Regions from separate parts of the Pseudomonas sp. NPDC078700 genome, predicted to be linked through region 1. Evidence: predicted binding sites of a transcription regulator. Region 1 holds the regulator's gene; each other region holds the start of a gene.
The links. The regulator sigma-54, encoded in region 1, starts transcription at its own class of promoters, with help from an activator protein. The targets are predictions, from matches to a motif close to ANTGGCATNNANNTTGCTNT.
Positions count from the first base shown of each region.

Region 2: the regulator sigma-54 is predicted to act here: its motif matches at 3,661-3,680, upstream of glnA (glutamate--ammonia ligase).
Region 3: the regulator sigma-54 is predicted to act here: its motif matches at 2,244-2,263, upstream of ACIGCM_RS02440 (flagellar hook-length control protein FliK).
Region 4: the regulator sigma-54 is predicted to act here: its motif matches at 2,851-2,870, upstream of flgB (flagellar basal body rod protein FlgB).

Region 1 is NZ_JBITUI010000005.1:275,970-281,707, forward strand. Features, by position in the region: gene ACIGCM_RS18710 (HPr family phosphocarrier protein) at 1-22, opposite strand, end outside; gene rapZ (RNase adapter RapZ) at 35-892, opposite strand; gene ptsN (PTS IIA-like nitrogen regulatory protein PtsN) at 909-1,373, opposite strand; gene hpf (ribosome hibernation-promoting factor, HPF/YfiA family) at 1,389-1,697, opposite strand; gene ACIGCM_RS18730 (RNA polymerase factor sigma-54) at 1,887-3,407, opposite strand; gene lptB (LPS export ABC transporter ATP-binding protein) at 3,545-4,270, opposite strand; gene lptA (lipopolysaccharide transport periplasmic protein LptA) at 4,274-4,810, opposite strand; gene lptC (LPS export ABC transporter periplasmic protein LptC) at 4,797-5,363, opposite strand; gene ACIGCM_RS18750 (KdsC family phosphatase) at 5,375-5,738, opposite strand, start outside.
Region 2 is NZ_JBITUI010000002.1:334,494-340,231, reverse strand. Features, by position in the region: gene typA (translational GTPase TypA) at 1-1,801, opposite strand, end outside; gene thiI (tRNA uracil 4-sulfurtransferase ThiI) at 1,992-3,446, opposite strand; gene glnA (glutamate--ammonia ligase) at 3,776-5,182, shown strand; gene ACIGCM_RS07410 (DUF4124 domain-containing protein) at 5,649-5,738, shown strand, end outside.
Region 3 is NZ_JBITUI010000001.1:510,176-515,913, reverse strand. Features, by position in the region: gene fliI (flagellar protein export ATPase FliI) at 1-1,255, shown strand, start outside; gene fliJ (flagellar export protein FliJ) at 1,252-1,701, shown strand; gene ACIGCM_RS02445 (Hpt domain-containing protein) at 1,808-2,158, shown strand; gene ACIGCM_RS02440 (flagellar hook-length control protein FliK) at 2,299-3,585, shown strand; gene fliL (flagellar basal body-associated protein FliL) at 3,864-4,385, shown strand; gene fliM (flagellar motor switch protein FliM) at 4,399-5,370, shown strand; gene fliN (flagellar motor switch protein FliN) at 5,469-5,738, shown strand, end outside.
Region 4 is NZ_JBITUI010000001.1:538,814-544,551, forward strand. Features, by position in the region: gene flgE (flagellar hook protein FlgE) at 1-1,194, opposite strand, end outside; gene flgD (flagellar hook assembly protein FlgD) at 1,239-1,916, opposite strand; gene flgC (flagellar basal body rod protein FlgC) at 1,938-2,381, opposite strand; gene flgB (flagellar basal body rod protein FlgB) at 2,396-2,803, opposite strand; gene ACIGCM_RS02580 (bacteriohemerythrin) at 3,136-3,600, opposite strand; gene cheR (protein-glutamate O-methyltransferase CheR) at 3,797-4,630, opposite strand; gene ACIGCM_RS02590 (chemotaxis protein CheV) at 4,760-5,695, opposite strand.

The DNA of each region.
Region 1 (5,738 bases):
TGATTACTTCGCAGGCGGGCATCGCGGCGATTCCTTAACTGAGGTCGCGGTGGCGAGTCTGGACGTTTTTGAGCTGCGTTTTGAGTGCTTTGCCCAAACGATTGGCAATATACACCGAGCGATGATGCCCGCCTGTGCAGCCAATTGCGATAGTGACATAGGCGCGATTGCTGGCCGCAAAACGTGGCAACCACTTACTCAGATAGTCATGGATGTCCTGATACATCTCTTGAACATCCGGCTGACTGTCCAGGTAGTCTGAAACCGGCTTTTCGAGGCCTGAAAAGTCGCGCAACTCAGGCCGCCAGTAGGGGTTCGGCAGGCAGCGCACATCAAATACCACGTCGGCATCAACTGGCATGCCACGCTTAAAGCCAAAGGACTCAACCAGAAATGCTGTGCCCGGATCTGGCTTGTTCAACAGGCGCAGAGCGAGGGTATCGCGCAGCTGGTAGAGATTCAGGTGGGTGGTGTCGATCTTTAGGTCGGCCAGATCGATGATTGGCTCAAGCAGCAGCGCTTCATCGGTAATGGCTTCTGCTAACGAACGATTGTCGTTAGTCAGTGGATGACGCCTGCGGGTTTCCGAGAAACGCTTGAGCAAGGTTTCTTCGTTTGCATCCAGGTACAGTAGATCGCACTGAACATTGCGTGCACGCACTTGTTCAAGCAGCTCTGGGAACATATTCAGATCGCTTGGCAGGTTACGAGCGTCAATTGACACCGCGACATTGGGGCGAACTGAATCTTGCTGCTGAAGCGCTCGCTCAGCGAGTTGCGGCAGCAAGCTGGCTGGCAGGTTATCAATGCAGTAAAAGCCGTTGTCCTCGAGAACAGCAAGGGCCGTACTTTTACCTGATCCTGAGCGACCGCTGACAATAATCAAGCGCATGGGAGTTCTCTGCCATTTAGCTGTTGTTCTGGATATCGACAACAACTTGATACAGGGCGTCATTGCTTTGGGCCTGGCGCAATCGTTCACGTACATCGCTGCGATCAAGCATGCTCGCGATTTGACGAAGCAGTTCCAGGTGTTCATCCGTGGCGGCTTCAGGAACCAGCAGGACGAATAGCAAATCTACCGGTGCGCCATCGATCGCGTCGAAATCTACAGCGGAGTCAAGCCTGAGCAATGCACTGATTGGCGCATTGCAAGCGGGCAGGCGGCAGTGTGGAATGGCGATGCCATTACCAAAACCGGTGGACCCGAGTTTCTCGCGGGCAATCAGGCTTTCGAAAATGTCTTGTCCATCGAGGTCGGGCAGTTCGCGCGCAACCAAGTTGGCAATCTGTTCGAGAACACGTTTTTTGCTGCCGCCCGGCACGTTCACCAAGGAACGGCCGGGGGTCAGGATATTTTCAAGTCGGATCATAGGAGTTGGGCGATATCAACGGGCCATTGCACCCTGTTGACGGTCGAGCTGCTTTTCCTTGTGCTTGATAAGTTGTCTGTCGAGTTTGTCAGTCAGTAAATCGATTGCTGCATACATATCATCGTGTTCGGCATTGGCGACTATTTCGCCGCCCGCAATGTGTAAGGTGGCTTCGATTTTCTGTTTGAGCTTCTCGACCTCCATAATGACTTGCACATTCGTAATCTTGTCGAAGTGGCGTTCTAGTCGACTGAATTTTTCGTCGATGTAGTCACGCAGGGCGTCGGTCACATCTAGCTGGTGTCCACTGATGTTGACTTGCATACCGCATTCTCCTTGTTGCCGTGTGTAAGAGACAAGCTGTTTTGCTTGCCGCCGGAACACTGTGGCGCGAAAAGCTCTCAGTCAGCGAGTCTGGCAATTTCACACTCTGGATAAGAGCAGTATGGCTGCTTTTAGCGAGGCGTGGGCCAGTTCGATACTGGGTGAGACGATTTTCCTGTTCATCAGCTGTTACATCAATCGCTTGCGTTCACTTGAAGGCGCGATACCGAGGGATTCACGGTATTTAGCAACTGTGCGGCGAGCTACCTGAATGCCTTGTTCCTCCAGTAAACCAGCGATCTTGCTGTCACTCAACGGCTTTTTTGCATTTTCCGCTGCAACCAGTTTTTTGATGATCGCGCGGATCGCTGTAGACGAGCATTCTCCGCCTTCGGAAGTGCTGACATGGCTTGAGAAGAAGTATTTCAACTCGTAAATGCCGCGCGGGGTATGCATGAATTTTTGTGTGGTAACGCGCGAGATGGTCGACTCGTGCATGCCAACTGCCTCGGCGATATCGTGTAGTACCAGCGGCTTCATCGCTTCGTCACCGTAATCAAGAAAGCCGCGCTGATGCTCGACAATCTGGGTCGCGACTTTCATCAAGGTTTCGTTACGGCTCTGCAGGCTTTTGATAAACCAGCGGGCTTCTTGCAACTGATTGCGCATAAAGGTGTTGTCAGCGCTGGAGTCAGCACGGCGCACAAAACCTGCATATTGGGCATTGACCCGCAGCCGAGGCATAGCCTCTTGGTTGAGCTCAACCAGCCAGCGCTCGTTGTGCTTGCGCACGATGACGTCGGGCACCACGTATTCAGGCTCGCTTGATTCAATCTGCGAGCCTGGGCGTGGGTTAAGGCTCTGGATCAGTTCGATAACCTGACGCAGCTCGTCTTCCTTGAGCTTCATGCGGCGCATCAGTTGGCTGTAATCCCGATTGCCAAGCAGATCCAGGTAATCATTAGCCAGGCGCTGTGCTTCTGCCAGCCAAGGCGTCTTGGCGGACAGTTGGCGTAGCTGTAAGGTCAGGCATTCGCGCAAGTCGCGGGCAGCAATGCCTGACGGCTCAAACTGCTGGATGCGGTGCAGGACGGCCTCAATCTCGTCAAGCTCGATATCCAATTCTGGATCAAAGGCTTCGAGAATCTCTTCGAGGGTTTCTTCGAGGTAGCCTTGGGGGTTGATGCAGTCGATCAGGGTGACTGCAATCAAGCGATCTTTGTCGGACATTGGCGACAGGTTGAGCTGCCAGAGCATATGGCTCTGCAGGCTCTCACCGGTAGAGGTGCGGGTGGTGAAATCCCACTCGTCGTCGTCATTGCTGCTGCTCGGCAAGCTGCTGGCACTGGTTTGGTAGACGTCTTCCCAGGCAGTATCGATAGGCAGCTCATTGGGAATGCGTTCATTCCACTCGCCGTCGTCCAGGTTGTCCACAGTTTGTGGAGCATCTTGGTGGTTGCTGCTTTCTTCGTAGGTGTCTTGTTGAACCGGCTGCTCGACAGGCGCAGTTTCTGCGCCGTCGGCCATAGGGTCCGAATTATCGAAGTCTTCGCCATCTTCTTGGCGTTCAAGCATTGGGTTTGACTCCAGTGCCTCCTGGATTTCTTGTTGAAGATCCAAGGTCGACAGTTGGAGTAAGCGAATGGCTTGTTGCAGCTGAGGAGTCATCGTCAGCTGCTGGCCCATCTTCAGGACTAGCGATGGTTTCATTGCAGACCTTATTTACCGGCGTCTCTGCGCAATCCACTACAGGGCACCTGATAAGGCGCCTCAAGGAAGCAAATTATATGCCTGAATCGCAGTGCTTTGCCTAGCTGTTGACGCTAATTGGGCGAGAAAAACCCCATTTAAAGGCGGAATTCATGACCCAAGTAGACTTCTTTAACTGTCTGGTTAGCCAGAATGGCTTCTGAATCACCTTCTGCAATGAGCTGGCCGTCACTGACGATATAGGCTGTTTCGCAAATATCCAGTGTTTCGCGCACATTGTGGTCGGTAATCAATACGCCGATACCTTTGGCTTTTAAGTGGTGAATGATTTGCTTAATGTCGCCGACCGAAATCGGGTCGACACCGGCAAATGGTTCATCAAGTAAGATAAATTTTGGTGCAGTGGCCAAGGCGCGCGCGATTTCAACGCGACGCCGCTCGCCGCCAGAAAGGCTCATGCCCAGGTTGTCACGAATGTGGTGAATATGGAATTCCTCAAGCAGGCTCTCCAATTCAGCCTCGCGGCCTGCACGGTCCAGCTCTTTACGCGTCTCAAGAATTGCCATGATGTTATCGGCCACGCTGAGCTTGCGAAAAATGGAAGCTTCTTGCGGCAGGTAGCCAATGCCTGCACGGGCACGGCCATGCATTGGCTGGTGGCTGACATCGAGGTCATCAATCAGGATCCGACCCTGGTCAGCCTGGACTAAGCCCACAATCATGTAGAAGCAGGTGGTTTTACCTGCACCGTTAGGGCCAAGCAGGCCGACGATTTGGCCGCTGTCTATGCTTAGGCTAACGTCACGGACAACCTGGCGGCTTTTGTAGCTTTTAGCCAGGTGTTGGGCTTTCAATGTAGCCATTAATTACTGCCCTTGGGTGGGTTTGTTCTTCGGCTGAATCACCATATCGATACGCGGGCGCGGCGTGGTCACCTTGGTGCCATTTGCGCGGCCAGCATTGACGATTTGGCGCTGCGTATCGTAGACAATTTTTTCGCCCTCGAAGGTATTACCCTCTTGGATGACTTTGGCTTGGTCAATCAGCACAATGCGCTCGTTGGCGGAAAAGTACTGAATGGTCAGGCCGTAGGCTTTGACGATCTCTTTGTCGACTGCAGGCTTCTGTTCGTAATACGCAGGGCGTCCGACGGAGGTAAAGACATCGACTTCGCCTTTGGCGTTCTGCGTAATGGTGACAGTGTCGCCGGTGATTTTCATGGTGCCTTGGGTGATCACGACATCACCGCGGTACACTGCCACGCCTTGCTTGTCGTCAAGCTCGGCACTGTCGGCCTGTACGCGGATCGGTTGATCGCGATCAGTTGGCAAAGCCCAGGCATTAACGCTTCCTAGCGATGCACCTAAGCTGAGTAGAAGGGGGAGGGTTTTAACGAACCTCATGCTGGCCTCTTACGTTGGACAGCAGGAGCATCCGGCTGTCATTTAAATACGCTTTCATTCCTTGCGCCGTGGTCACCCCGTTGGCCGCTTCAATTCTAACGGCTTGCTGGGTCTGCGCATATTCCTTATCGGGAATTACCGTAAGACGACTGGTCGTAAGCAAGGTTGGGCGACCTTTTGCATCGGTGCGCTCAACGCGAACTTTATCAATCAGCTCGACCTCTTTACCGCCAGGTGAAACTTCGCCTTTCTCGCTTTGGACATGCCATGGCAACTCTCCTTCACGGTACAGCAGCAGGTCTGGCTGGGTGAGGTAGGAGATATCCGAGGCTTTGGCATGCTCGACTTTGTCGGCAGTCATCTCGTAATGCAATGTACCGTCAGGCTGATATTGCACGGTTTTAGAGTTGACCACATAGAAGTCGATTGTGTTTTGCGCAGTGGTCTTGGCGGGTTTGTCCGCAAAGCTGTCCGGGTTGATGTTCCAGTAGCCCGCTGCGGCGACTAGCAGCACGCCAAGCAGGAGGAGCAAAATGTTTAATGGTTTGCGCATAGTTTGCAGGTCTACAGGTAGGCTGCTTGAGCAGCTTCAAGGGTGCCTTGGGCGAGCATGATCTGCTCGCAGAACTCACGAGCGGCGCCTTCACCGCCTTTAGCCTGGGTCACTGCGAACGCGTGTTCCCTGACAAAAGGGTCTGCACTGGCAACAGCCATGCCCAAGCCTACTCGACGAATAACCGGCAGATCCGGCAAGTCATCACCCAGGTAGGCAACGTGTTCATAGTTTAGGCCGAGTTCACCAAGCAGTTCGTCGAGCACTGCCAGTTTGTCTTCGCGCCCCTGATATAGGTGCTGGATCCCCAGGTTTTGTGCCCGGCGTTCAACCACCGGCGTCTTGCGTCCGGTAATAATAGCTGTGCGCACACCT
Region 2 (5,738 bases), on a different contig from region 1:
TAGCGCGCTTACGGTCAGTCTCAAGCAGGAACTTCTTACGCAGACGGATCGACTTAGGCGTGATTTCAGCCAGTTCGTCGTCTTCGATGAATTCCAGAGCCTGTTCCAAGGTGTAACGGATTGGCGGAACCAGCGCGATGGTTTCGTCTTTACCGGAAGCGCGCATGTTGTCGAGCTTCTTACCTTTGGTTGGGTTAACAACCAGGTCGTTGTCACGGCTGTTGATACCAACCAGCATGCCTTCGTACACGTCATCACCGTGGCCCAGGAACAACTTACCGCGAGCCTGCAGGGTTTCCAGGGAGTAAGTCAGTGCCTTACCAGTAGCGCTAGAAACCAGAACGCCCTGAACACGACCGCCCATGTCGCCCGACTTCATCGGACCATAGTGGCTGAAGATGCTTGTCAGGATGCCCGAACCCGAAGTCAGGGTCAGGAACTGGTTACGGAAGCCGATCAGGCCGCGCGCAGGAATGGTGTACTCAAGACGTACACGGCCCTTGCCGTCTGGAACCATGTTGGTCAGGTCGCCTTTACGGTTACCCATCTGTTCCATCATCGGACCCTGGTGTTGCTCTTCCAGGTCGATTGTGACGTTTTCAAAAGGTTCGTTTTTAACGCCATCAACCACACGAATGATCACTTCAGGACGGCCTACAGCCAGTTCGAAGCCTTCGCGACGCATGGTTTCGATCAGTACCGAGAGGTGCAACTCGCCGCGGCCAGAAACCTTGAATTTATCAGCGCTGTCGCCTTCTTCAACACGTAGAGCAACGTTGTACAGCAGCTCTTTTTCCAGACGCTCTTTGATGTTACGGCTGGTGACGAACTTGCCTTCCTTACCGCAGAACGGCGAGTCGTTAACCTGGAAGGTCATGCTCACGGTAGGCTCATCAACAGTCAGCGGCTCAAGCGCTTCAACGGTCAATGGATCGCAAAGGGTGTCGGAAATGAACAGCTCGTCCATGCCGCTAACGCAAACGATGTCGCCAGCTTGGGCTTCGTTTACTTCAACGCGCTGCAGACCCGAGTGGCCCATGATCTTGAGGATACGGCCGTTACGCTTCTTGCCGTCAGTGCCGATCGCGGTCACAGGGGTGTTGGTTTTGACCTTACCGCGAGCGATACGGCCGATACCGATAACACCGAGGAAGCTGTTGTAGTCCAGTTGCGAGATTTGCATCTGGAATGCGCCATCAACGTCTACAGCTGGAGCTGGAACGTGGTCGATGATCGCTTGGAACAGCGGGTCCATGGTTTCTTCGAGCTTATCGTGCTCAAGACCTGCAATCCCGTTCAGGGCGCTGCAATAAACGATAGGGAAGTCGAGCTGCTCTTCGGTAGCACCGAGGTTATCGAACAGGTCGAAAATCTGGTCAACAACCCAGTCAGGACGTGCGCCTGGACGGTCGATTTTGTTGATCACAACGATTGGACGCAGGCCAGCTTTAAACGCTTTCTGCGTTACGAAGCGAGTCTGTGGCATTGGGCCGTCTTGGGCATCAACCACCAGCAACACGGAGTCAACCATGCTCATTACACGCTCAACCTCACCACCGAAGTCGGCGTGGCCAGGGGTGTCTACGATGTTGATGTCGTAGTCGTGCCATTTCAGCGCGGTGTTTTTAGCCAGGATGGTAATACCACGTTCTTTTTCCTGGTCGTTGCTGTCCATTACGCGCTCGTTTTCAAGCTCTTTACGGTCAAGCGTGCCGGACTGGCGCAGGAGTTTGTCTACCAGGGTGGTTTTACCATGGTCAACGTGGGCGATGATTGCGATGTTACGTAGATTATCGATCACTTGTGTATCTCGATCAGAGGATTCGGTTTGCCGCATAGTTTAGGCGGCGAGTATTAACTAATTATAAATTCTGCCAGACGGCGTAAAAACGCTTAGAGCAATGGCCGTTAATGCCGGGCTCAGCAGCTTTTACGCCGCCTGTATGTCGGGAGGGCGATGGCGGATGCTACCGCCATTCAACCCAGGCGTCTTATGTCGGACGATAAACGCGCACATTGGCATGCCCCTCATTTAGCAAGTGGTGGGCATGCAGGCGACTCATGACACCCTTGTCGCAATACAACAAATACTGGCGACTAGGATCCAACTCTTTGAAACGACTGTTGAGAGCGTAGAACGGCAGCGCCTGCACCTCAGTGCCAGGCAGCTTTAGCGGTTCATCTTCGGCAGCATCCGGGTGACGGATATCAATCACCACCTGACCGGCCAGAACTTCGCTGATTTCCTCAACGTGGATATCTTTACCCAGCTCATCGATGACCTTGTCAATCGGCAGCTGTGTAGCACTCTTCACTGCTCGCTCAAGCACTGCCATATCGAATTGCTTTTCTTCATAAGCAATGCGGTCGGGCTTGGCTTTGGTGGTCGGATTCACCGAAATCACACCGCAGTACTCAGGCATATGCTTGGCAAAATCGGCGGTACCGATCTGCGTCGCGGTATTAATAATGTCCTGCTTGTGACTGGCCAATAAAGGACGCAACACCAGCTTTTCAGTGGCCGCATCAATCACCGTCAAGTTCGGCAGGGTCTGGCTCGACACCTGAGAAATGGCCTCACCGGTCACCAATGCATCAATTTGCAGCCGATCACTGATCTGCGTAGCGGCGCGCAACATCATGCGCTTCAACACCACACCCATCTGGCTGTTATCGACCTTACCGAGGATTTCGCCGAGCACCTCTTCAAACGGCACGCTAATAAAAAGCACCCGTTGCGAGCTGCCGAACTTCTTCCACAAATAGTGCGCAACTTCCATCACGCCCAATTCATGAGCGCGGCCGCCCAAGTTGAAGAAGCAAAAGTGAGTCACCAAACCGCGACGCATCATTTGATAAGCGGCAACGGTTGAATCAAAGCCGCCGGACATCAATACCAATGTCTGCTCCAGCGAACCCAGTGGGTAGCCACCCAGACCTTCATGCTGGTTATGGATAACGAACAGGCGCTGGTCACGAATTTCCATGCGCACAACAACGTCTGGGTCTTTTAGCGAGATACCGGCAGCGCCACACTGCTGACGCAATTGGCTGCCAACATAACGCTCAACATCCATGGAGCTGAAAGCATGCTTACCTGCACGCTTACAACGCACAGCAAAGATCTTGCCCGGCAATTGGTCGGCGAAATGCAGTTTGCACTTTTCCAGCACATCATCGAAATCGCCTAATGGGTATTCATGCACTTCAAGAAAATGAGTGATCCCCGGGGTGCAGCCAAGACGATCGGTCAGCTCGCCGAGAAGCTTGGCATCGGTTAAGGTTGTTTCCAGTTCCAAGTTATCCCAGACACCGGTAACCGAGAGCTGCGGATCAAGATCGCGCAACACGGAGCGGATGTTCTTCGCCAACTGACGGATGAAGTTCTTGCGAACCGGCCGACTCTTGATGGTGATTTCTGGGAAAACTTTAACTATTAGTTTCATGGAAGCAACGCGCGCCAAGCTCGCGAAAAAACAGGGGCGCGGATTATAGCGGAAATTGTGCAAGGTTTGATCAAAAACCTTACGCAAACATTTTACCGCACCACATTGGTGCTTAATTGTTTTGATTAGCACTCACTTGGTGCGTAGCTTTGCTCGTAATAGGCAATAAACCCCCGCCGCTCCTGCGTTTGCGGGTTTTAGCCCATCACAGTGCACTGGCATGCAAATTGCTCCCTTGTGAGGCAGGTATGTAGTGGCGGAATATCCGCCGAGCTTTTTTCGAATTTTGTGGGCTCAACAGATTGAGCCTTATCCGCCTGGAGGACAGCATGTCGAAGTCGATTCAACTTATTAAAGAACACGACGTGAAGTGGGTTGACCTGCGCTTCACTGATACCAAGGGTAAGCAGCACCACGTAACCATGCCAGCCCGTGACGCGCTGGACGAAGACTTCTTCGAACACGGTAAAATGTTCGACGGTTCCTCCATTCATGGCTGGAAAGGCATCGAAGCCTCCGACATGATCCTGATGCCAGTTGACGAAACTGCCGTACTGGATCCGTTCACCGAAGAGCCAACCCTGATTCTGGTTTGCGACATCGTTGAGCCAAGCACCATGCAAGGCTACGACCGCGACCCACGCTCCATCGCCAAGCGCGCTGAAGAATTCCTAAAGTCGACCGGTATCGGTGACACTGTATTTGTTGGCCCAGAGCCAGAGTTCTTCATCTTCGACGAAGTGAAGTTCAAGTCGGACATCTCCGGCTCGATGTTCAAAATCTACTCTGAGCAGGGTTCCTGGAACACTGACGGCGACATCGAAGGCGGCAACAAAGGCCACCGTCCAGCCGTTAAAGGTGGTTACTTCCCGGTTCCGCCATGCGACCACGACCACGAAATCCGTACTGCCATGTGTAATGCCATGGAAGATATGGGCCTGGTGATCGAAGTTCACCACCACGAAGTGGCGACTGCTGGCCAGAACGAAATCGGCGTTAAGTTCAACACGCTGGTAGCCAAGGCTGACGAAGTTCAGACCCTGAAATACTGCGTACACAACGTTGCTGACGCCTACGGCAAAACGGCTACCTTCATGCCTAAGCCACTGTACGGCGACAACGGCTCAGGTATGCACGTGCACATGTCGATCTCCAAAGACGGCAAGAACACCTTCTCTGGCGAAGGCTATGCCGGCCTGTCTGACATCGCCCTGTACTTCATCGGCGGTATCATCAAGCACGGTAAAGCACTGAACGGCTTCACCAACCCGGCAACCAACTCGTACAAGCGTCTGGTTCCTGGCTTCGAAGCTCCAGTAATGCTGGCCTACTCGGCTCGCAACCGTTCGGCCTCGATCCGTATTCCTTATGTTGCCAGCCCTAAGGCTCGCCGTATCGAAGCGCGCTTCCCGGATCCAGCTGCCAACCCATACCTGGCTTTCGCAGCACTGCTGATGGCCGGTATCGACGGCATCCAGAACAAGATCCACCCTGGCGATGCAGCTGACAAAAACCTGTACGACCTGCCACCAGAAGAAGGCAAGTTGATCCCACAGGTTTGCGGCAGCCTGAAAGAAGCCCTGGAAGAGCTCGACAAAGGTCGCGCGTTCCTGACCAAAGGCGGCGTATTCAGCGACGACTTCATCGATGCTTACCTTGAGCTCAAGCACGAAGAAGAAATCAAAGTACGTACCTTCGTACACCCACTGGAATACGACCTGTACTACAGCGTCTAATCCAGCCGGTATGACAAAAGGCCACCTTCGGGTGGCCTTTTTTATCAGCGAAAAATGCGTTAATGGCTGACGCTGCCGAGCGGTCAACACCTTACTCAGCCACCATTTCACCTAAGTAAATACGGCTGACTTGCCGAGAGCCGGTGGCCAAGCTTCGCGTTGACCACCCTACAACGACCCTCACTCGCGGCGGTACTTGCGCCCCTGTGGCTGACGCTCCCGCAGGGTGGTCGACGCTCTTTTCGGCCACCATTTTCGCAGACAAGTTCGATTATTAATTGACCCACGCTGACCAAGCTGCGAATGCCGTATCAGACGCGCACCTGTCATTTGCCTACAAAACCAGCACCCGAAGCGCCGCTCAGCCTGATAATTTATGCGCCCGCACACACTGCAACATGCCGACACTTGCCAGCAACGCCGAGCAATGCAATCTTAATCAATTAGCCAAGTTGAGGGATCGCTCATGCGTGCACTATTTGCCTGCCTTTTACTCGCCGCCGCCCTACCGGCCAGCGCACAAATTTACAAATACACTGACGCTAACGGCAATACG
Region 3 (5,738 bases), on a different contig from region 1:
CCTTGAGGCCGAAGGCCTGCGCGCCTCGTTGGGCAGCCGCTGCATGGTGATCAACGAGGGCAGCTATCATCCGCTGCAAGTTGAAGCCGAGGTCATGGGCTTTGCCAATGGCAAGATCTTCCTGATGCCGGTGGGCAGTTTGGCCGGGATTGCGCCGGGCGCGCGCGTTGTACCTTTACCCGATACCGGCCGTCTGCCCATGGGCATGTCGATGCTCGGTCGAGTGCTTGATGGCACTGGCGCTGCACTTGATGGCAAGGGGCGGATGAAGGCTGAGGACTGGGTGCCGATGGATGGCCCGCAAATTAACCCGATGAAGCGCCACCCGATTGACCAGCCGCTGGATGTAGGCATTCGCTCGATCAATGGTCTGCTAACTGTAGGGCGCGGTCAGCGTTTGGGCCTGTTTGCCGGTACAGGCGTGGGTAAGAGTGTGCTGTTAGGCATGATGACGCGCTTTACCGAGGCTGAAATTATTGTGGTCGGGCTGATCGGTGAGCGGGGGCGTGAGGTTAAGGAATTCATCGAGGAGATCCTCGGTGAAGAAGGTATCAAGCGCTCAGTGGTGGTGGCCTCGCCCGCAGATGATGCACCACTGATGCGGTTGCGCGCCGCCACCTATTGCACGCGAATTGCCGAGTACTTTCGTGATCAAGGCAAGAATGTGCTGTTGCTTATGGATTCACTGACCCGCTTCGCTCAAGCCCAGCGTGAAATTGCCCTGGCCATCGGTGAGCCGCCTGCCACCAAAGGTTATCCGCCATCCGTATTCGCCAAATTGCCAAAGCTGGTTGAGCGCGCGGGTAATGCCGAGGAGGGCGGGGGTTCTATCACGGCCTTTTATACGGTGTTGAGCGAGGGGGATGACCAGCAGGACCCAATTGCGGATGCGGCCCGGGGGGTGCTCGACGGGCACATTGTGCTGAGCCGGCGCTTGGCTGAAGAAGGTCACTATCCTGCGATTGATATCGAAGCCTCGATCAGCCGGGTAATGCCACAAGTGGTCACCCGCGAGCATCAACAGCAGGCGCAGCGGTTCAAACAGCTGTGGTCGCGCTACCAACAAAGTCGTGACTTGATCAGTGTCGGAGCCTATGTTCCCGGTGGCGATGCTGACACCGATTTGGCTATCGCCAAGCGCCCACAAATGATGGCCTTTTTGCGCCAGGCACTCGATGAGAGTGTCAGCCTGCAAAACAGTGTCGGGCAGCTTGCAGCGACATTGAATTCGCCCACTAATAATGCCCAAGCATGAGTAAAGGTCGCGCTCGGCAATTGGCTCCGGTGGTCGAGATGGCCGAGCGCGCTGAGCGTGAAGCCGCTGTGCAGTTGGGGCGCGCACAGGCGCAGCAGGGCCAGGCTGAAGTCAAGCTGGGCGAGTTGGAGCGCTACCGCGCAGATTACCAGCAGCAATGGATGAGCGAAGGCCAGCGCGGAGTTTCCGGGCAATGGTTGATTAACTATCAGCGCTTTCTTTCGCAGTTGGAAACCGCCATCGCTCAGCAGCAACAGAGCCTTGATTGGCATCGCAGCAACGTCGATAAAATTCGTCAAGTGTGGCAGCAGCGCTACGCCCGTCTGGAGGGGTTGCGCAAGCTGATCCAGCGCTATCAGGATGAAGCGCGCCAGCTTGAGGATAAGCGCGAGCAGAAAATGCTTGATGAGTTATCGCAGCGCTTGGCTGGCCGCGAGCGTTTTTAAATTGCCGCTGGGCCGAAATCCATAAAAAAGCATTTGGTCTTCTGCTAAGGCGACGTTAGTGTGTGCCCAGCTTTTTCTGGTATTTGCGGGTCAGGGAGTGTCGCGCGTGTTAGCACATGTTGATAAGGCAGTGATTGCAGGATTAAAAGACGTTATGGGCAACGAGTACCCAGTTTTGCTCGAAGCCTACCTGGCAGACTCTGAACAGCGCTTAGGCTTGGCCGAGAAAGCTGTTGTTGAACATGATATGCCTCAATTGTTGCTGGCCATCCACAGTTTCAAAGGCAGTTGCGGCAACATCGGGGCGCTTGAGCTTTCACGCTTATGCCTCGAGTTAGAAGGCGCTGTTGATACGCAAAACCAGCCCATGGTCGACAGCTTATTTGCTCAGATCAAAACCGAAATGGAAGCGGTCAAAGCAATTTTCCTGTCTGAAATCCAAGGCTATAGAGCCTGACCCGGACGGAGAGTTACCCCCAGTACACCCGCGTTGCAAGGCCAATGCAGCGCTTTAAGTCTGTTCTCAAATGACCCTTGCCTGACTTGGCCTGGCTCTTGCTATCTCCCAGTACGAACCAATCCGTATGGAGAGTGCCGATGTCCGGTGCAGCTGACTTACTGCTCAAACCAGCAGTTGATTTAAAGCCTAAGGTTGCGGCGGCCAAGCCCCAAGTAAAACCGGCTGAGCCCCGTGGCCGTGAGGCTTCTAGCTTTGCTGAGGTCTACGCCAATGAGCGTCAGGCCAAGCCTGCTGAGCGGACTAACAGCTCGGCAAAGGCGGCTAATGAGCACAAAGCCAAGGCTGATGATGAGGCTGGTACACAGGCTTCTGGTGATACTCAGGCGCAAACTGTTGCCGATAGCGGCAATTCCTTGCCGACTGACGCGGCGGCGAATCAGGGCGAGGGCGAGGGTCAGGACGCGCAAGCGGATACGCCACCCACAACCGAAGACAGTGATGAGCTGTTTGGCTTGCAGTTAAATGCTGAGCAACTTGCAAGCATGAATAACGCCATCGCCAATTTCAAAAGTTCCGGCCCGGCGAGTATGACGGATGCCAGCTTTGATGCTGATCTGGATGCCATGAATCAATTGCCGGCGGTGCGTATGGCGCTGGATATTGGCAAGGCGCAAGCCGCCGCAAATGCTGAGCAGAAATCCCCGGGTGCGACTGCTGCGCAAGCAGCGCTCAACCCTGATCAGAGTTTTGCCAGCGCTATGACTGCAATGGGCTCCAAGCTGCAGTCGACTGAGAAGAGTCTGGCGGGCGAATTTAACCTGAGTGATCTGTCTGCTGATGCATTAGATAGCCTCACGGAGAGCTCTGCTGACACGCCGCCAGAGAACTTTGTCAGCAAGCTCAGTTCGTTGAGTCAGGCAATCACTCAACAAACGGCGCTAACCCCAAAAATCCCTGTGGTGGGCACTCCGATTGCCATGCAGCAGGGCGGTTGGACTGAAGCGGTCGTGGATCGGGTCATGTACCTGTCGAGCCAGAACCTGAAGTCTGCGGAGATTCAGCTCGATCCCGCTGAGCTGGGGCGCTTGGATGTACGTATACACATGAATCAGGACCAGACGCAGATTTCCTTTGCCAGTGCCAATGCGGCAGTGCGCGATAGCCTTGAAGGGCAAATGCATCGGTTGCGTGAGATGTTCACCCAGCAGGGCATTAACCTTCAGGATGTTACCGTCTCCGATCAAAGTCGTGGCTGGCAAGGGCAAGGACAGAATCAACAACAGGCGGGTAGTGACAGCGGCCGTGGTGGCGCATCGGGTTCAGGACTTGGCAGCGGCCATGACGAAGAATTGTCGATTAACAGCGTCGAACAGCGCGCCACAGCCTATGGGGCGCCACGCAGTATGGTCGATTATTACGCGTAAACAGCCTGTTGCTGGCGCACAAGGGTGGTCAACGCGCAGCTTGGCCACCGGGTGTTCGATGGTCGTCGAGATTTGTGGCATTAAAAGGGTGGTCCATACGGGCGTCGACCACGTCAATCACGCCAAAACGGGTTATTCTCCTGATCTTTCGCCCGGCGTTGCAAAGCGTCGGGCGCTGTTGTTTTGGGTTGGGTAAAACCCAATAAGCTAAGCTGGCATAACACTTGCTCGTTCAGGCTTAATTAGCAGCTAACCTGAATATGTGACGGATTATTGGCATGGCGAAGAAAGATAAGCCGCAAGACCCAGCAGCGGATGGTAAGTCGAGCGGTAAATTAAAGATCATTATTCTGGCCGTTGTCGCGTTGTTGCTGGTGGTGAGTTTGACCATTGCTGGTACTTGGTTTTTCCTAAGTAAGCAGGAAGACAAACCAGAGGCCGCTGCTGAGACCAAGCAAGAGGATGCTGCGCCCGTCAAGCAGGCGGCCATTTATGAAGAGCTGACGCCTGCATTTGTGGTCAACTTCACCCAGAACGGTCGCGCCCGCTATATGCAGGTCAGCGTTGCATTGATGTCTCGTGATCAAGCTTCACTGGATGCCCTCAAGGTTCACATGCCGGTGCTGCGTAACCGTTTGGTTATGTTGTTCTCAGGCCAGGATTTCAATAATTTAGTGACCCCGGTCGGCAAAGAAATGTTGCGCCAGCAGGCGACTGCCAGCGTGCAGGAATTGGCGCAGAAAGAAGTCGGCAAGACGGTGGTCGAACAAGTGTTATTTACCAACCTCGTGTTGCAGTAGTCGGGAGCCATAGATGGCCGTGCAAGACCTGCTTTCCCAAGACGAAATTGATGCCTTGCTCCATGGCGTCGATGACGGCGTGGTCGAAACTGAAGACGCTGGGGTTCCAGGTAGCGTCAAACAATATGACCTGACAAGCCAGGATCGGATTGTCCGTGGGCGTATGCCGACGTTGGAGATGATCAACGAACGGTTTGCCCGCTATACCCGCATCAGCATGTTTAACCTGTTACGTCGTTCGGCGGATGTTTCAGTGGGTGGCGTGCAGGTGATGAAGTTTGGCGAGTATGTGCATTCGCTGTATGTACCGACCAGTCTCAACTTGGTGAAGATGAAGCCGTTACGCGGCACGAGCTTGTTTATCCTCGACGCTAAACTGGTGTTCAAGCTGGTTGATAACTTTTTTGGCGGTGATGGTAGGCATGCCAAGATTGAAGGTCGAGAGTTCACCCCCACGGAATTGCGCGTGGTCCGCATGGTGCTTGATCAAGCCTTTGTCGACCTTAAAGAAGCGTGGCACGCGGTTATGGATATCCAGTTCGATTACGTCAACTCCGAGGTTAACCCGGCATTGGCTAATATCGTCAGTCCAAGTGAAGTGGTGGTGGTTTCGACCTTTCACATTGAGCTCGACGGTGGTGGCGGCGATCTGCACATAACCATGCCTTACTCCATGATCGAGCCGATCCGGGAAATGCTTGATGCTGGCTTCCAATCCGATGTGGGTGATCATGATGAGCGCTGGATCAATGCGCTGCGTGAGGACGTGCTGGATGTTCGTGTGCCGTTATCCGCGACGGTTGCACGGCGGCAATTAAAACTGCGGGACATCCTGCATATGCAGCCCGGTGATGTGATACCGGTCGAGTTGCCAGACGAAGTCATCATGCGCGCCAGTGGCGTGCCTTCATTCAAGGTCAAACTGGGTGCACATAAGGGCAATCTGGCGCTGCAAGTGCTAGACCCGGTTAACCGTGGCCGCTAGCGACGGTTTAAGACATAACCGCTAGAGGTGTCCGGCGCCTGCCGGCACCAAGGCTTACAGAAACGCATTTACTGTTTTACGCCATCCGAGGAAAGATCATGGCAGATGAAAATGAAGCAAGTTCACCCGAAGAGCAGGCATTGGCTGACGAGTGGGCTGCTGCGCTGTCCGAATCGGGCGATGCCAACCAGGATGACATTGATGCCATGCTTGCCGGCGTAGGCGATGCAGCCGGCAGCTCGGCACCTGCAGCGTCACGGGCGGAGATGGAAGAGTTTGGCGGCGTGCCGAAAAGCAATTTGCCGGTCAACCTTGATGGCCCCAATCTTGATGTGATTCTGGATATCCCAGTGTCGATATCGATGGAA
Region 4 (5,738 bases), on a different contig from region 1:
AACGTTGGAATCTTCCAGAGCACCGGATTGCAACGCACCCAAAGTACCGCTGTTTGGCGCACCAATAACCGGCTCACCTGACTCGAACGACTGCACCCAAGCGGTCTTACCAACCGGGGTCAGGCCTTGCATGTTGGCAAAGTTCGCCAGCACCACCTGCCCTTGCACTTTCGACTGGCCATTGGTGTAGCGGGCAAAAATCACCCCGGTATCATCAATTTCAAGGCCTGCCAGTTCACCGGTGGTGTAGCCGTTTTGGTCAACACTGTTGACCGCAAACAGGCTCGAATACTGGGTCGTGCCGCGGAAGTCAAAATTGACCCCCGTCGCGTTCGCGGTAGCACCATTACCACTCCAAACGGCTGGCGTACCACCATCAGAAGCGGCCGGCACCCAGTTAGTCATATTCAAGGTGCCGTTTGCAGCGACGGTAAAATCTGTCGAAGTCAGCGCTGCAGTGTCCAATTGGCCGGCGGCATTGAATGTCAGGTCAGCCGAATAGGGCGTGGTCGAAGTTGGCGTCCCTGGGTTGCGTCCATCAACCAGTACATTCATTTGCCAGTTGTTAGCACCGGTTTTGATGAAGTATTGCGTGAACGCATGGGAGTTGCCCTGCGAGTCGAAGATATTCACCGAGGTCGAGGAGTTAAACGAGGTTGGATCATTCGGGTCGAACGGCGTTGTCGTCGGGACTTCATTCGTCGAGTTAAGGTTGAACGGCTGGGTAATGGTGCCTGTCGGCTTTGGTGCCTGGCTGGCGCTCTCAACCTTTAGGTCAGAGATAACACCGTTTTGCAGGTTACCATTACCATCCACCGCATAACCTTGCAGCTTGTAGCCAAAGTTATTGACGATATTACCGGCGCGGTCGGTGCCGAAATAACCGGCGCGGGTATAGCTGATATCACCATTATTACTGGTGCGGAAGAAGCCATTACCGTTAATCGCCAAATCCAGCGAGTTCTGCGTGTAATTAACGTTACCCTGGTTAAACAGTTGCGACACGTCACTGAGCAGTGCCCCGCTGCCCTGGGCATTTTTGCCGGAGCCAAGCACAGAAGCAGCATACACATCAGCAAACTCGGCGCGCGACTGCTTGAAGCCAGCCGTGCCTGCGTTGGCGATGTTATTACCGGTAACGTTGAGATCGCTGGTCGCTGCGCGCAGACCGCTAAGCCCGATATTGAACGCCATGGAATACTCCTTTGCCGGAACAGCCGGCCATTAAATCGTGTTGATTACTGACCGATTACCTGAACCTGCGAGAGCGGCACACTGCCCAGCCCGGCCAAATTCAGCATGAGTTCGCTGCCGCCCAAAGTGACACTGTCAACGTTGGCTGGAAGCATGGTGTACAGACCTTTGGTTTCACCGGCATAGGTCGCTTCCGCCTCAAAGGTGTAAGTGCCTGGCGCCATCACATTGCCGCTTGAGTCCTTGCCATCCCAGATAAAGCTGACATTGCCGGCTTCCTGCTCACCCAGGTTGACGCGGCTCACCACTGAACCGGCGCTGTCCTTAACGTTGACGTAGACGTTGCTACTGCTGGTCGGCAGCACCAGGCTGGCTTTAAAGCTTTCGCTGGTATCAACCACCGCGCTGTCGGTCGGCACAATCACTTTGCGCCCAACCAGGGACGAGGCTTGCAAGGCTTGAGAAGACTGATAACCCGACAGCAAGGTATCGACGCTACCGTTCAACTGCTGAATCCCTTCTACTTGGCTGAACTGCGCCAACTGGGCGATGAACTCACCATTACCCTGAGGTTCAAGGGGGTTCTGGTTGTTCAATTGGGCAACCAACAGATTCAAGAACTCGTCTTTACCAAGCTCTTTGTCTGTACCGGTACTGGACGATTTAATCTGCAGTTGATCAAGGACCGAACTGCCAACGCCACTGGTGCTATCGACGCTCATTTAGCGTTCCTCATTGATGGCTTACTGACCCAGGGTCAGCACCTTCTGCAACATTTGTTTAGCGGTATTCATCATTTCAACGTTGGTCTGGAAAGCCCGGCTGGCGGAGATCATGTCAGCCATTTCCTCAACCACGTTGACGTTGGGGTAATACACGTAGCCATTCTCGTCAGCTGCCGGGTGGTTAGGCTCATAACGCGGCATCAACGAACTTTGATCTTCAACAATGCCCAGCACCTGAACACCACTGCCTGCTGCATCCTGCTCCGCGAACAGTGAGCCGCTATCATCACCTTGCGCCTGCTGAAACATGGTGGCGAACACTGGGTGGCGAGCGCGGTAGGTCTGGTCAATGTTCGACGACACCGACTCGGCGTTGGCGATGTTGCTGGAAATGGTATTGAGGCGCGTGCTTTGCGCGCTCATGCCGGTCCCGGCAATATTGAATACACTGGCTAGTGACATGGCATCAGTCTCCGTTAGTCGCCGCGCAGGGCGCTGACCAGCCCTTTGAATTTGCTATTGAGTAAGGTAAAGCTGGTCTGGAATTCGATAGCGTTTTGCGCGTAGTTCGACTGTTCCAGCTGGGTGTCGACGGTGTTTTGATCCAGCGAAGGGCTCATCGGCGTGCGGTACTTGAGCTCAGCTTCGGCGGTGGCCATACCCTCAGCACTGATGTGGTGTGAGTTAGTACGGTTCAACGCAAAAGTACCGCCTTGAGTCTTGGCATTTTGCTCAGCCAGCACAGAGGCAAAATCCAGGTCACGCGCCTTGTAGTTAGGCGTGTCTGCGTTCGCCATGTTATTGGCCAACACTTCGGCACGCTGGGAACGAAAGCCCAGTGCCTGCTGGTGAATGCCAAGTGCGCTTGCGAAGCTGATACTCATGGTTTGTGCCCTTGCCGTTTGCCGAAGCCGTTTTCTGTGCAAGGAACAAAGCAAACCCTGTGCCAATAATTTTAAGCCTTTAAATACAACAGCTTACGAATAAATAGAGTGACCACCGAGGCTAAAGCGGCAATGAATTTCCGCTTGCGGCAAAGCCTTTACCCACTAACCCGCTAGCGTATTGCCGCTCAGAACGCATTTGATGTCGGTGGCCGAACCACCACAGGCAAGGAGCGCAACGTCATTTCAACGGCTGAATTTACTCGGGGTACTGGCCGTCCAGTGGCGCGAACAGAACGCCGCGCCGAAAGGATTGTTGAGCGCGGGCTGTATCAGCTAAAAAACTTGCGCATGGAGCGAGACAGCCAGCCAGCCGGCTGTTTGTCTTGGGTGATTCGATTCATATTGTCGATTACAACCTTGGCATAGGCAGCATCGTCATTGCGGATATGGTTGAACAGCCAGCGCGACAACAGATTGATCAGCTCAACTGTTATGTCCTCACCTGCCTTAAAGCGCATGTTGTACTCATTGACCTTGCCAATAAACACTTCATGCACGCGCTTGTGCGGACGAGTGAAGCTGTAGCCCGACTCCTCCAACAGCGACTCTTCAAAAGCAAAGTGTGAAAGCGTGTAATCGACCAGATCGTTGAGTACATCCCCCACTTCACTGCGACTATGCCCCGCTTGCTGCGCCACAATCAGCACGTTGATCATCTCGACAATCCGCCGATGCTGATTGTCGATCACCTCTATTCCGGTATTCAGGTCGTTCTGCCAAACAAGCAATTCCATTACCCAGTCCTTAACCCTGTCGAGCTCGACGCGTTCGAGCACTGGGCGACTTTATCGACAGCAGATACAACTGGAACTGACATGAATCAAGCCATCTGCCATTACCGTTACAGGGTAAGCAGATGTTGTGATGAGGTGGGCAACAACGCTTCACTATCAAAAATATAACAGCAGACACTTGGCCTGCTGTTAGGGGTTACTTGACCTTATAAATGATGCCCGGACTGCACTGAACCATCTGATACAAATCAGGCAGCGCATTGAGCGCCTCGGAAGCACCCAGGAACAAATAGCCCCCCGGTTTTATGGTCGCGTGGATGCGGGTAAGAATATCTTTCTTAACCTCTGCCGAAAAATAGATCAGCACGTTGCGGCAGAACACCACATCGAACTTCCCCAGGCTGGCGTAACTTTCCAGCAAGTTAAGCGGACGAAATTCGACACGGCTTTTGATCGGTGCCTTGACCACCCAACGCCCCGGAGTCTTGGGCTCAAAATAGCGCTGCAAACGCTCTTGAGAGAGACCACGACCAATCGCCAGACTGTCGTACTCACCTGACTTGCAGTTGGCCAGCATGGTTGGCGACAGGTCGGTGGCAACGATTTGAGCACCGCCGCGCAACTGTCCAATATTGCTCTTCTCGAACTCATCAATGGTCATCGACAGCGAATAGGGTTCTTGCCCCGACGAACAGGCGGCCGACCATATACGCAAACGCTGGCCCGCGTTAGCCTTGAGCAACTCAGGCAGCACGCGCTTTTTCATCACCTCAAAGGGATAGGTATCACGAAACCACAAGGTTTCGTTGGTGGTCATGGCATCTACCACTTGCTCACGCAAACCACTACGCGGCATGGCTTGCATACGCTGGACCAGCTCGCCAAGGCTTTTGATACTGTTCTGCTCCATCAGCTTATTGAGCCGACTGGAAACCAGATACTGCTTATTAGTGCCGAGCAAGATTCCACAGGCTTTTTCGAGGAAGCTCCTGAATTGTTCGAAGTCCAAATTTCCTGACGTCACTCGCATTGCCCCGCAAAATAATAGTATTGATCTATGCGACCCCCACCCAGTAAACAAGTTTAGGCGGGCTTCTGATGCATCATCACACTGTAAAGACACAGTTAACTCTGTGACAGCCTTGCCGCTTGTCGCAGCTTACTCGCCGCGATCAACCTGATTGATGCGTTCAACCACTCTTGAGGCTAAATCATCCGGCCGAAACTTGGCGAGAAAATCATCGGCACCCACTTTCTTGACCATGGCCTGATTGAACACACCTGAGAGTGAGGTGTGCAACAACAAGTGCACCCCCTCCATCCGTGCATCACTGCGTATAGCCGTGGTCAGGGTATAACCATCCATTTCTGGCATTTCAATGTCAGAAATAATCATCAGCAACTCATCCGCTGGGCGTCGCCCTTCATCAGCCATCTTACGCAGATATTCCAGCGCCTGACGGCCATCATTGAGCGCTGTAACCTCCACACCAACGGTTTGCAAACAACGCGACACCTGCTTACGCGCCACCGATGAGTCATCAACTATTAGCACATGCTGTTTAACCGCCTTAACATGGGTCGCGGCATCCACGACCCCTTCTGAAATCGCTTCTGACGTAGGTGAAACTTCTGCCAGTACCTTTTCAACATCGATGATTTCAACCATCTGTTGATCAAGATGGGTCACCGCAGTCAGATAATGGCTACGCCCTGTGCCCTTAGGTGGCGGCAGGATCTCTTCCCAATTCATATTAACGATGCGCTCAACTGCACTCACCAAAAAACCCTGAGTCTTGGTGTTGTACTCAGTGATGATCACAAAACTGCTGTTCAAATCAGCCAGCGGCTTGCGGCCTGTCGCTAATGACAAATCAATGATCGGGATTGTCCCGCCTCGGATATTGGCCACCCCGCGCACCACCGAGCTGGATTTTGGCATGACTGTCAGGCGTGGGCACTGCAGCACCTCTTTCACCTTAAATACGTTAATCCCATACAGCTGTTTGCCGTCAAGGCGGAACAACAGTAGTTCTAAACGATTTTGTCCGACTAACTGGGTGCGTTGATTCACCGAGTCCATGACACCAGCCATGCCATTCTCCTTATTCTATGCGCCCGTACGACTGAGATTAGCA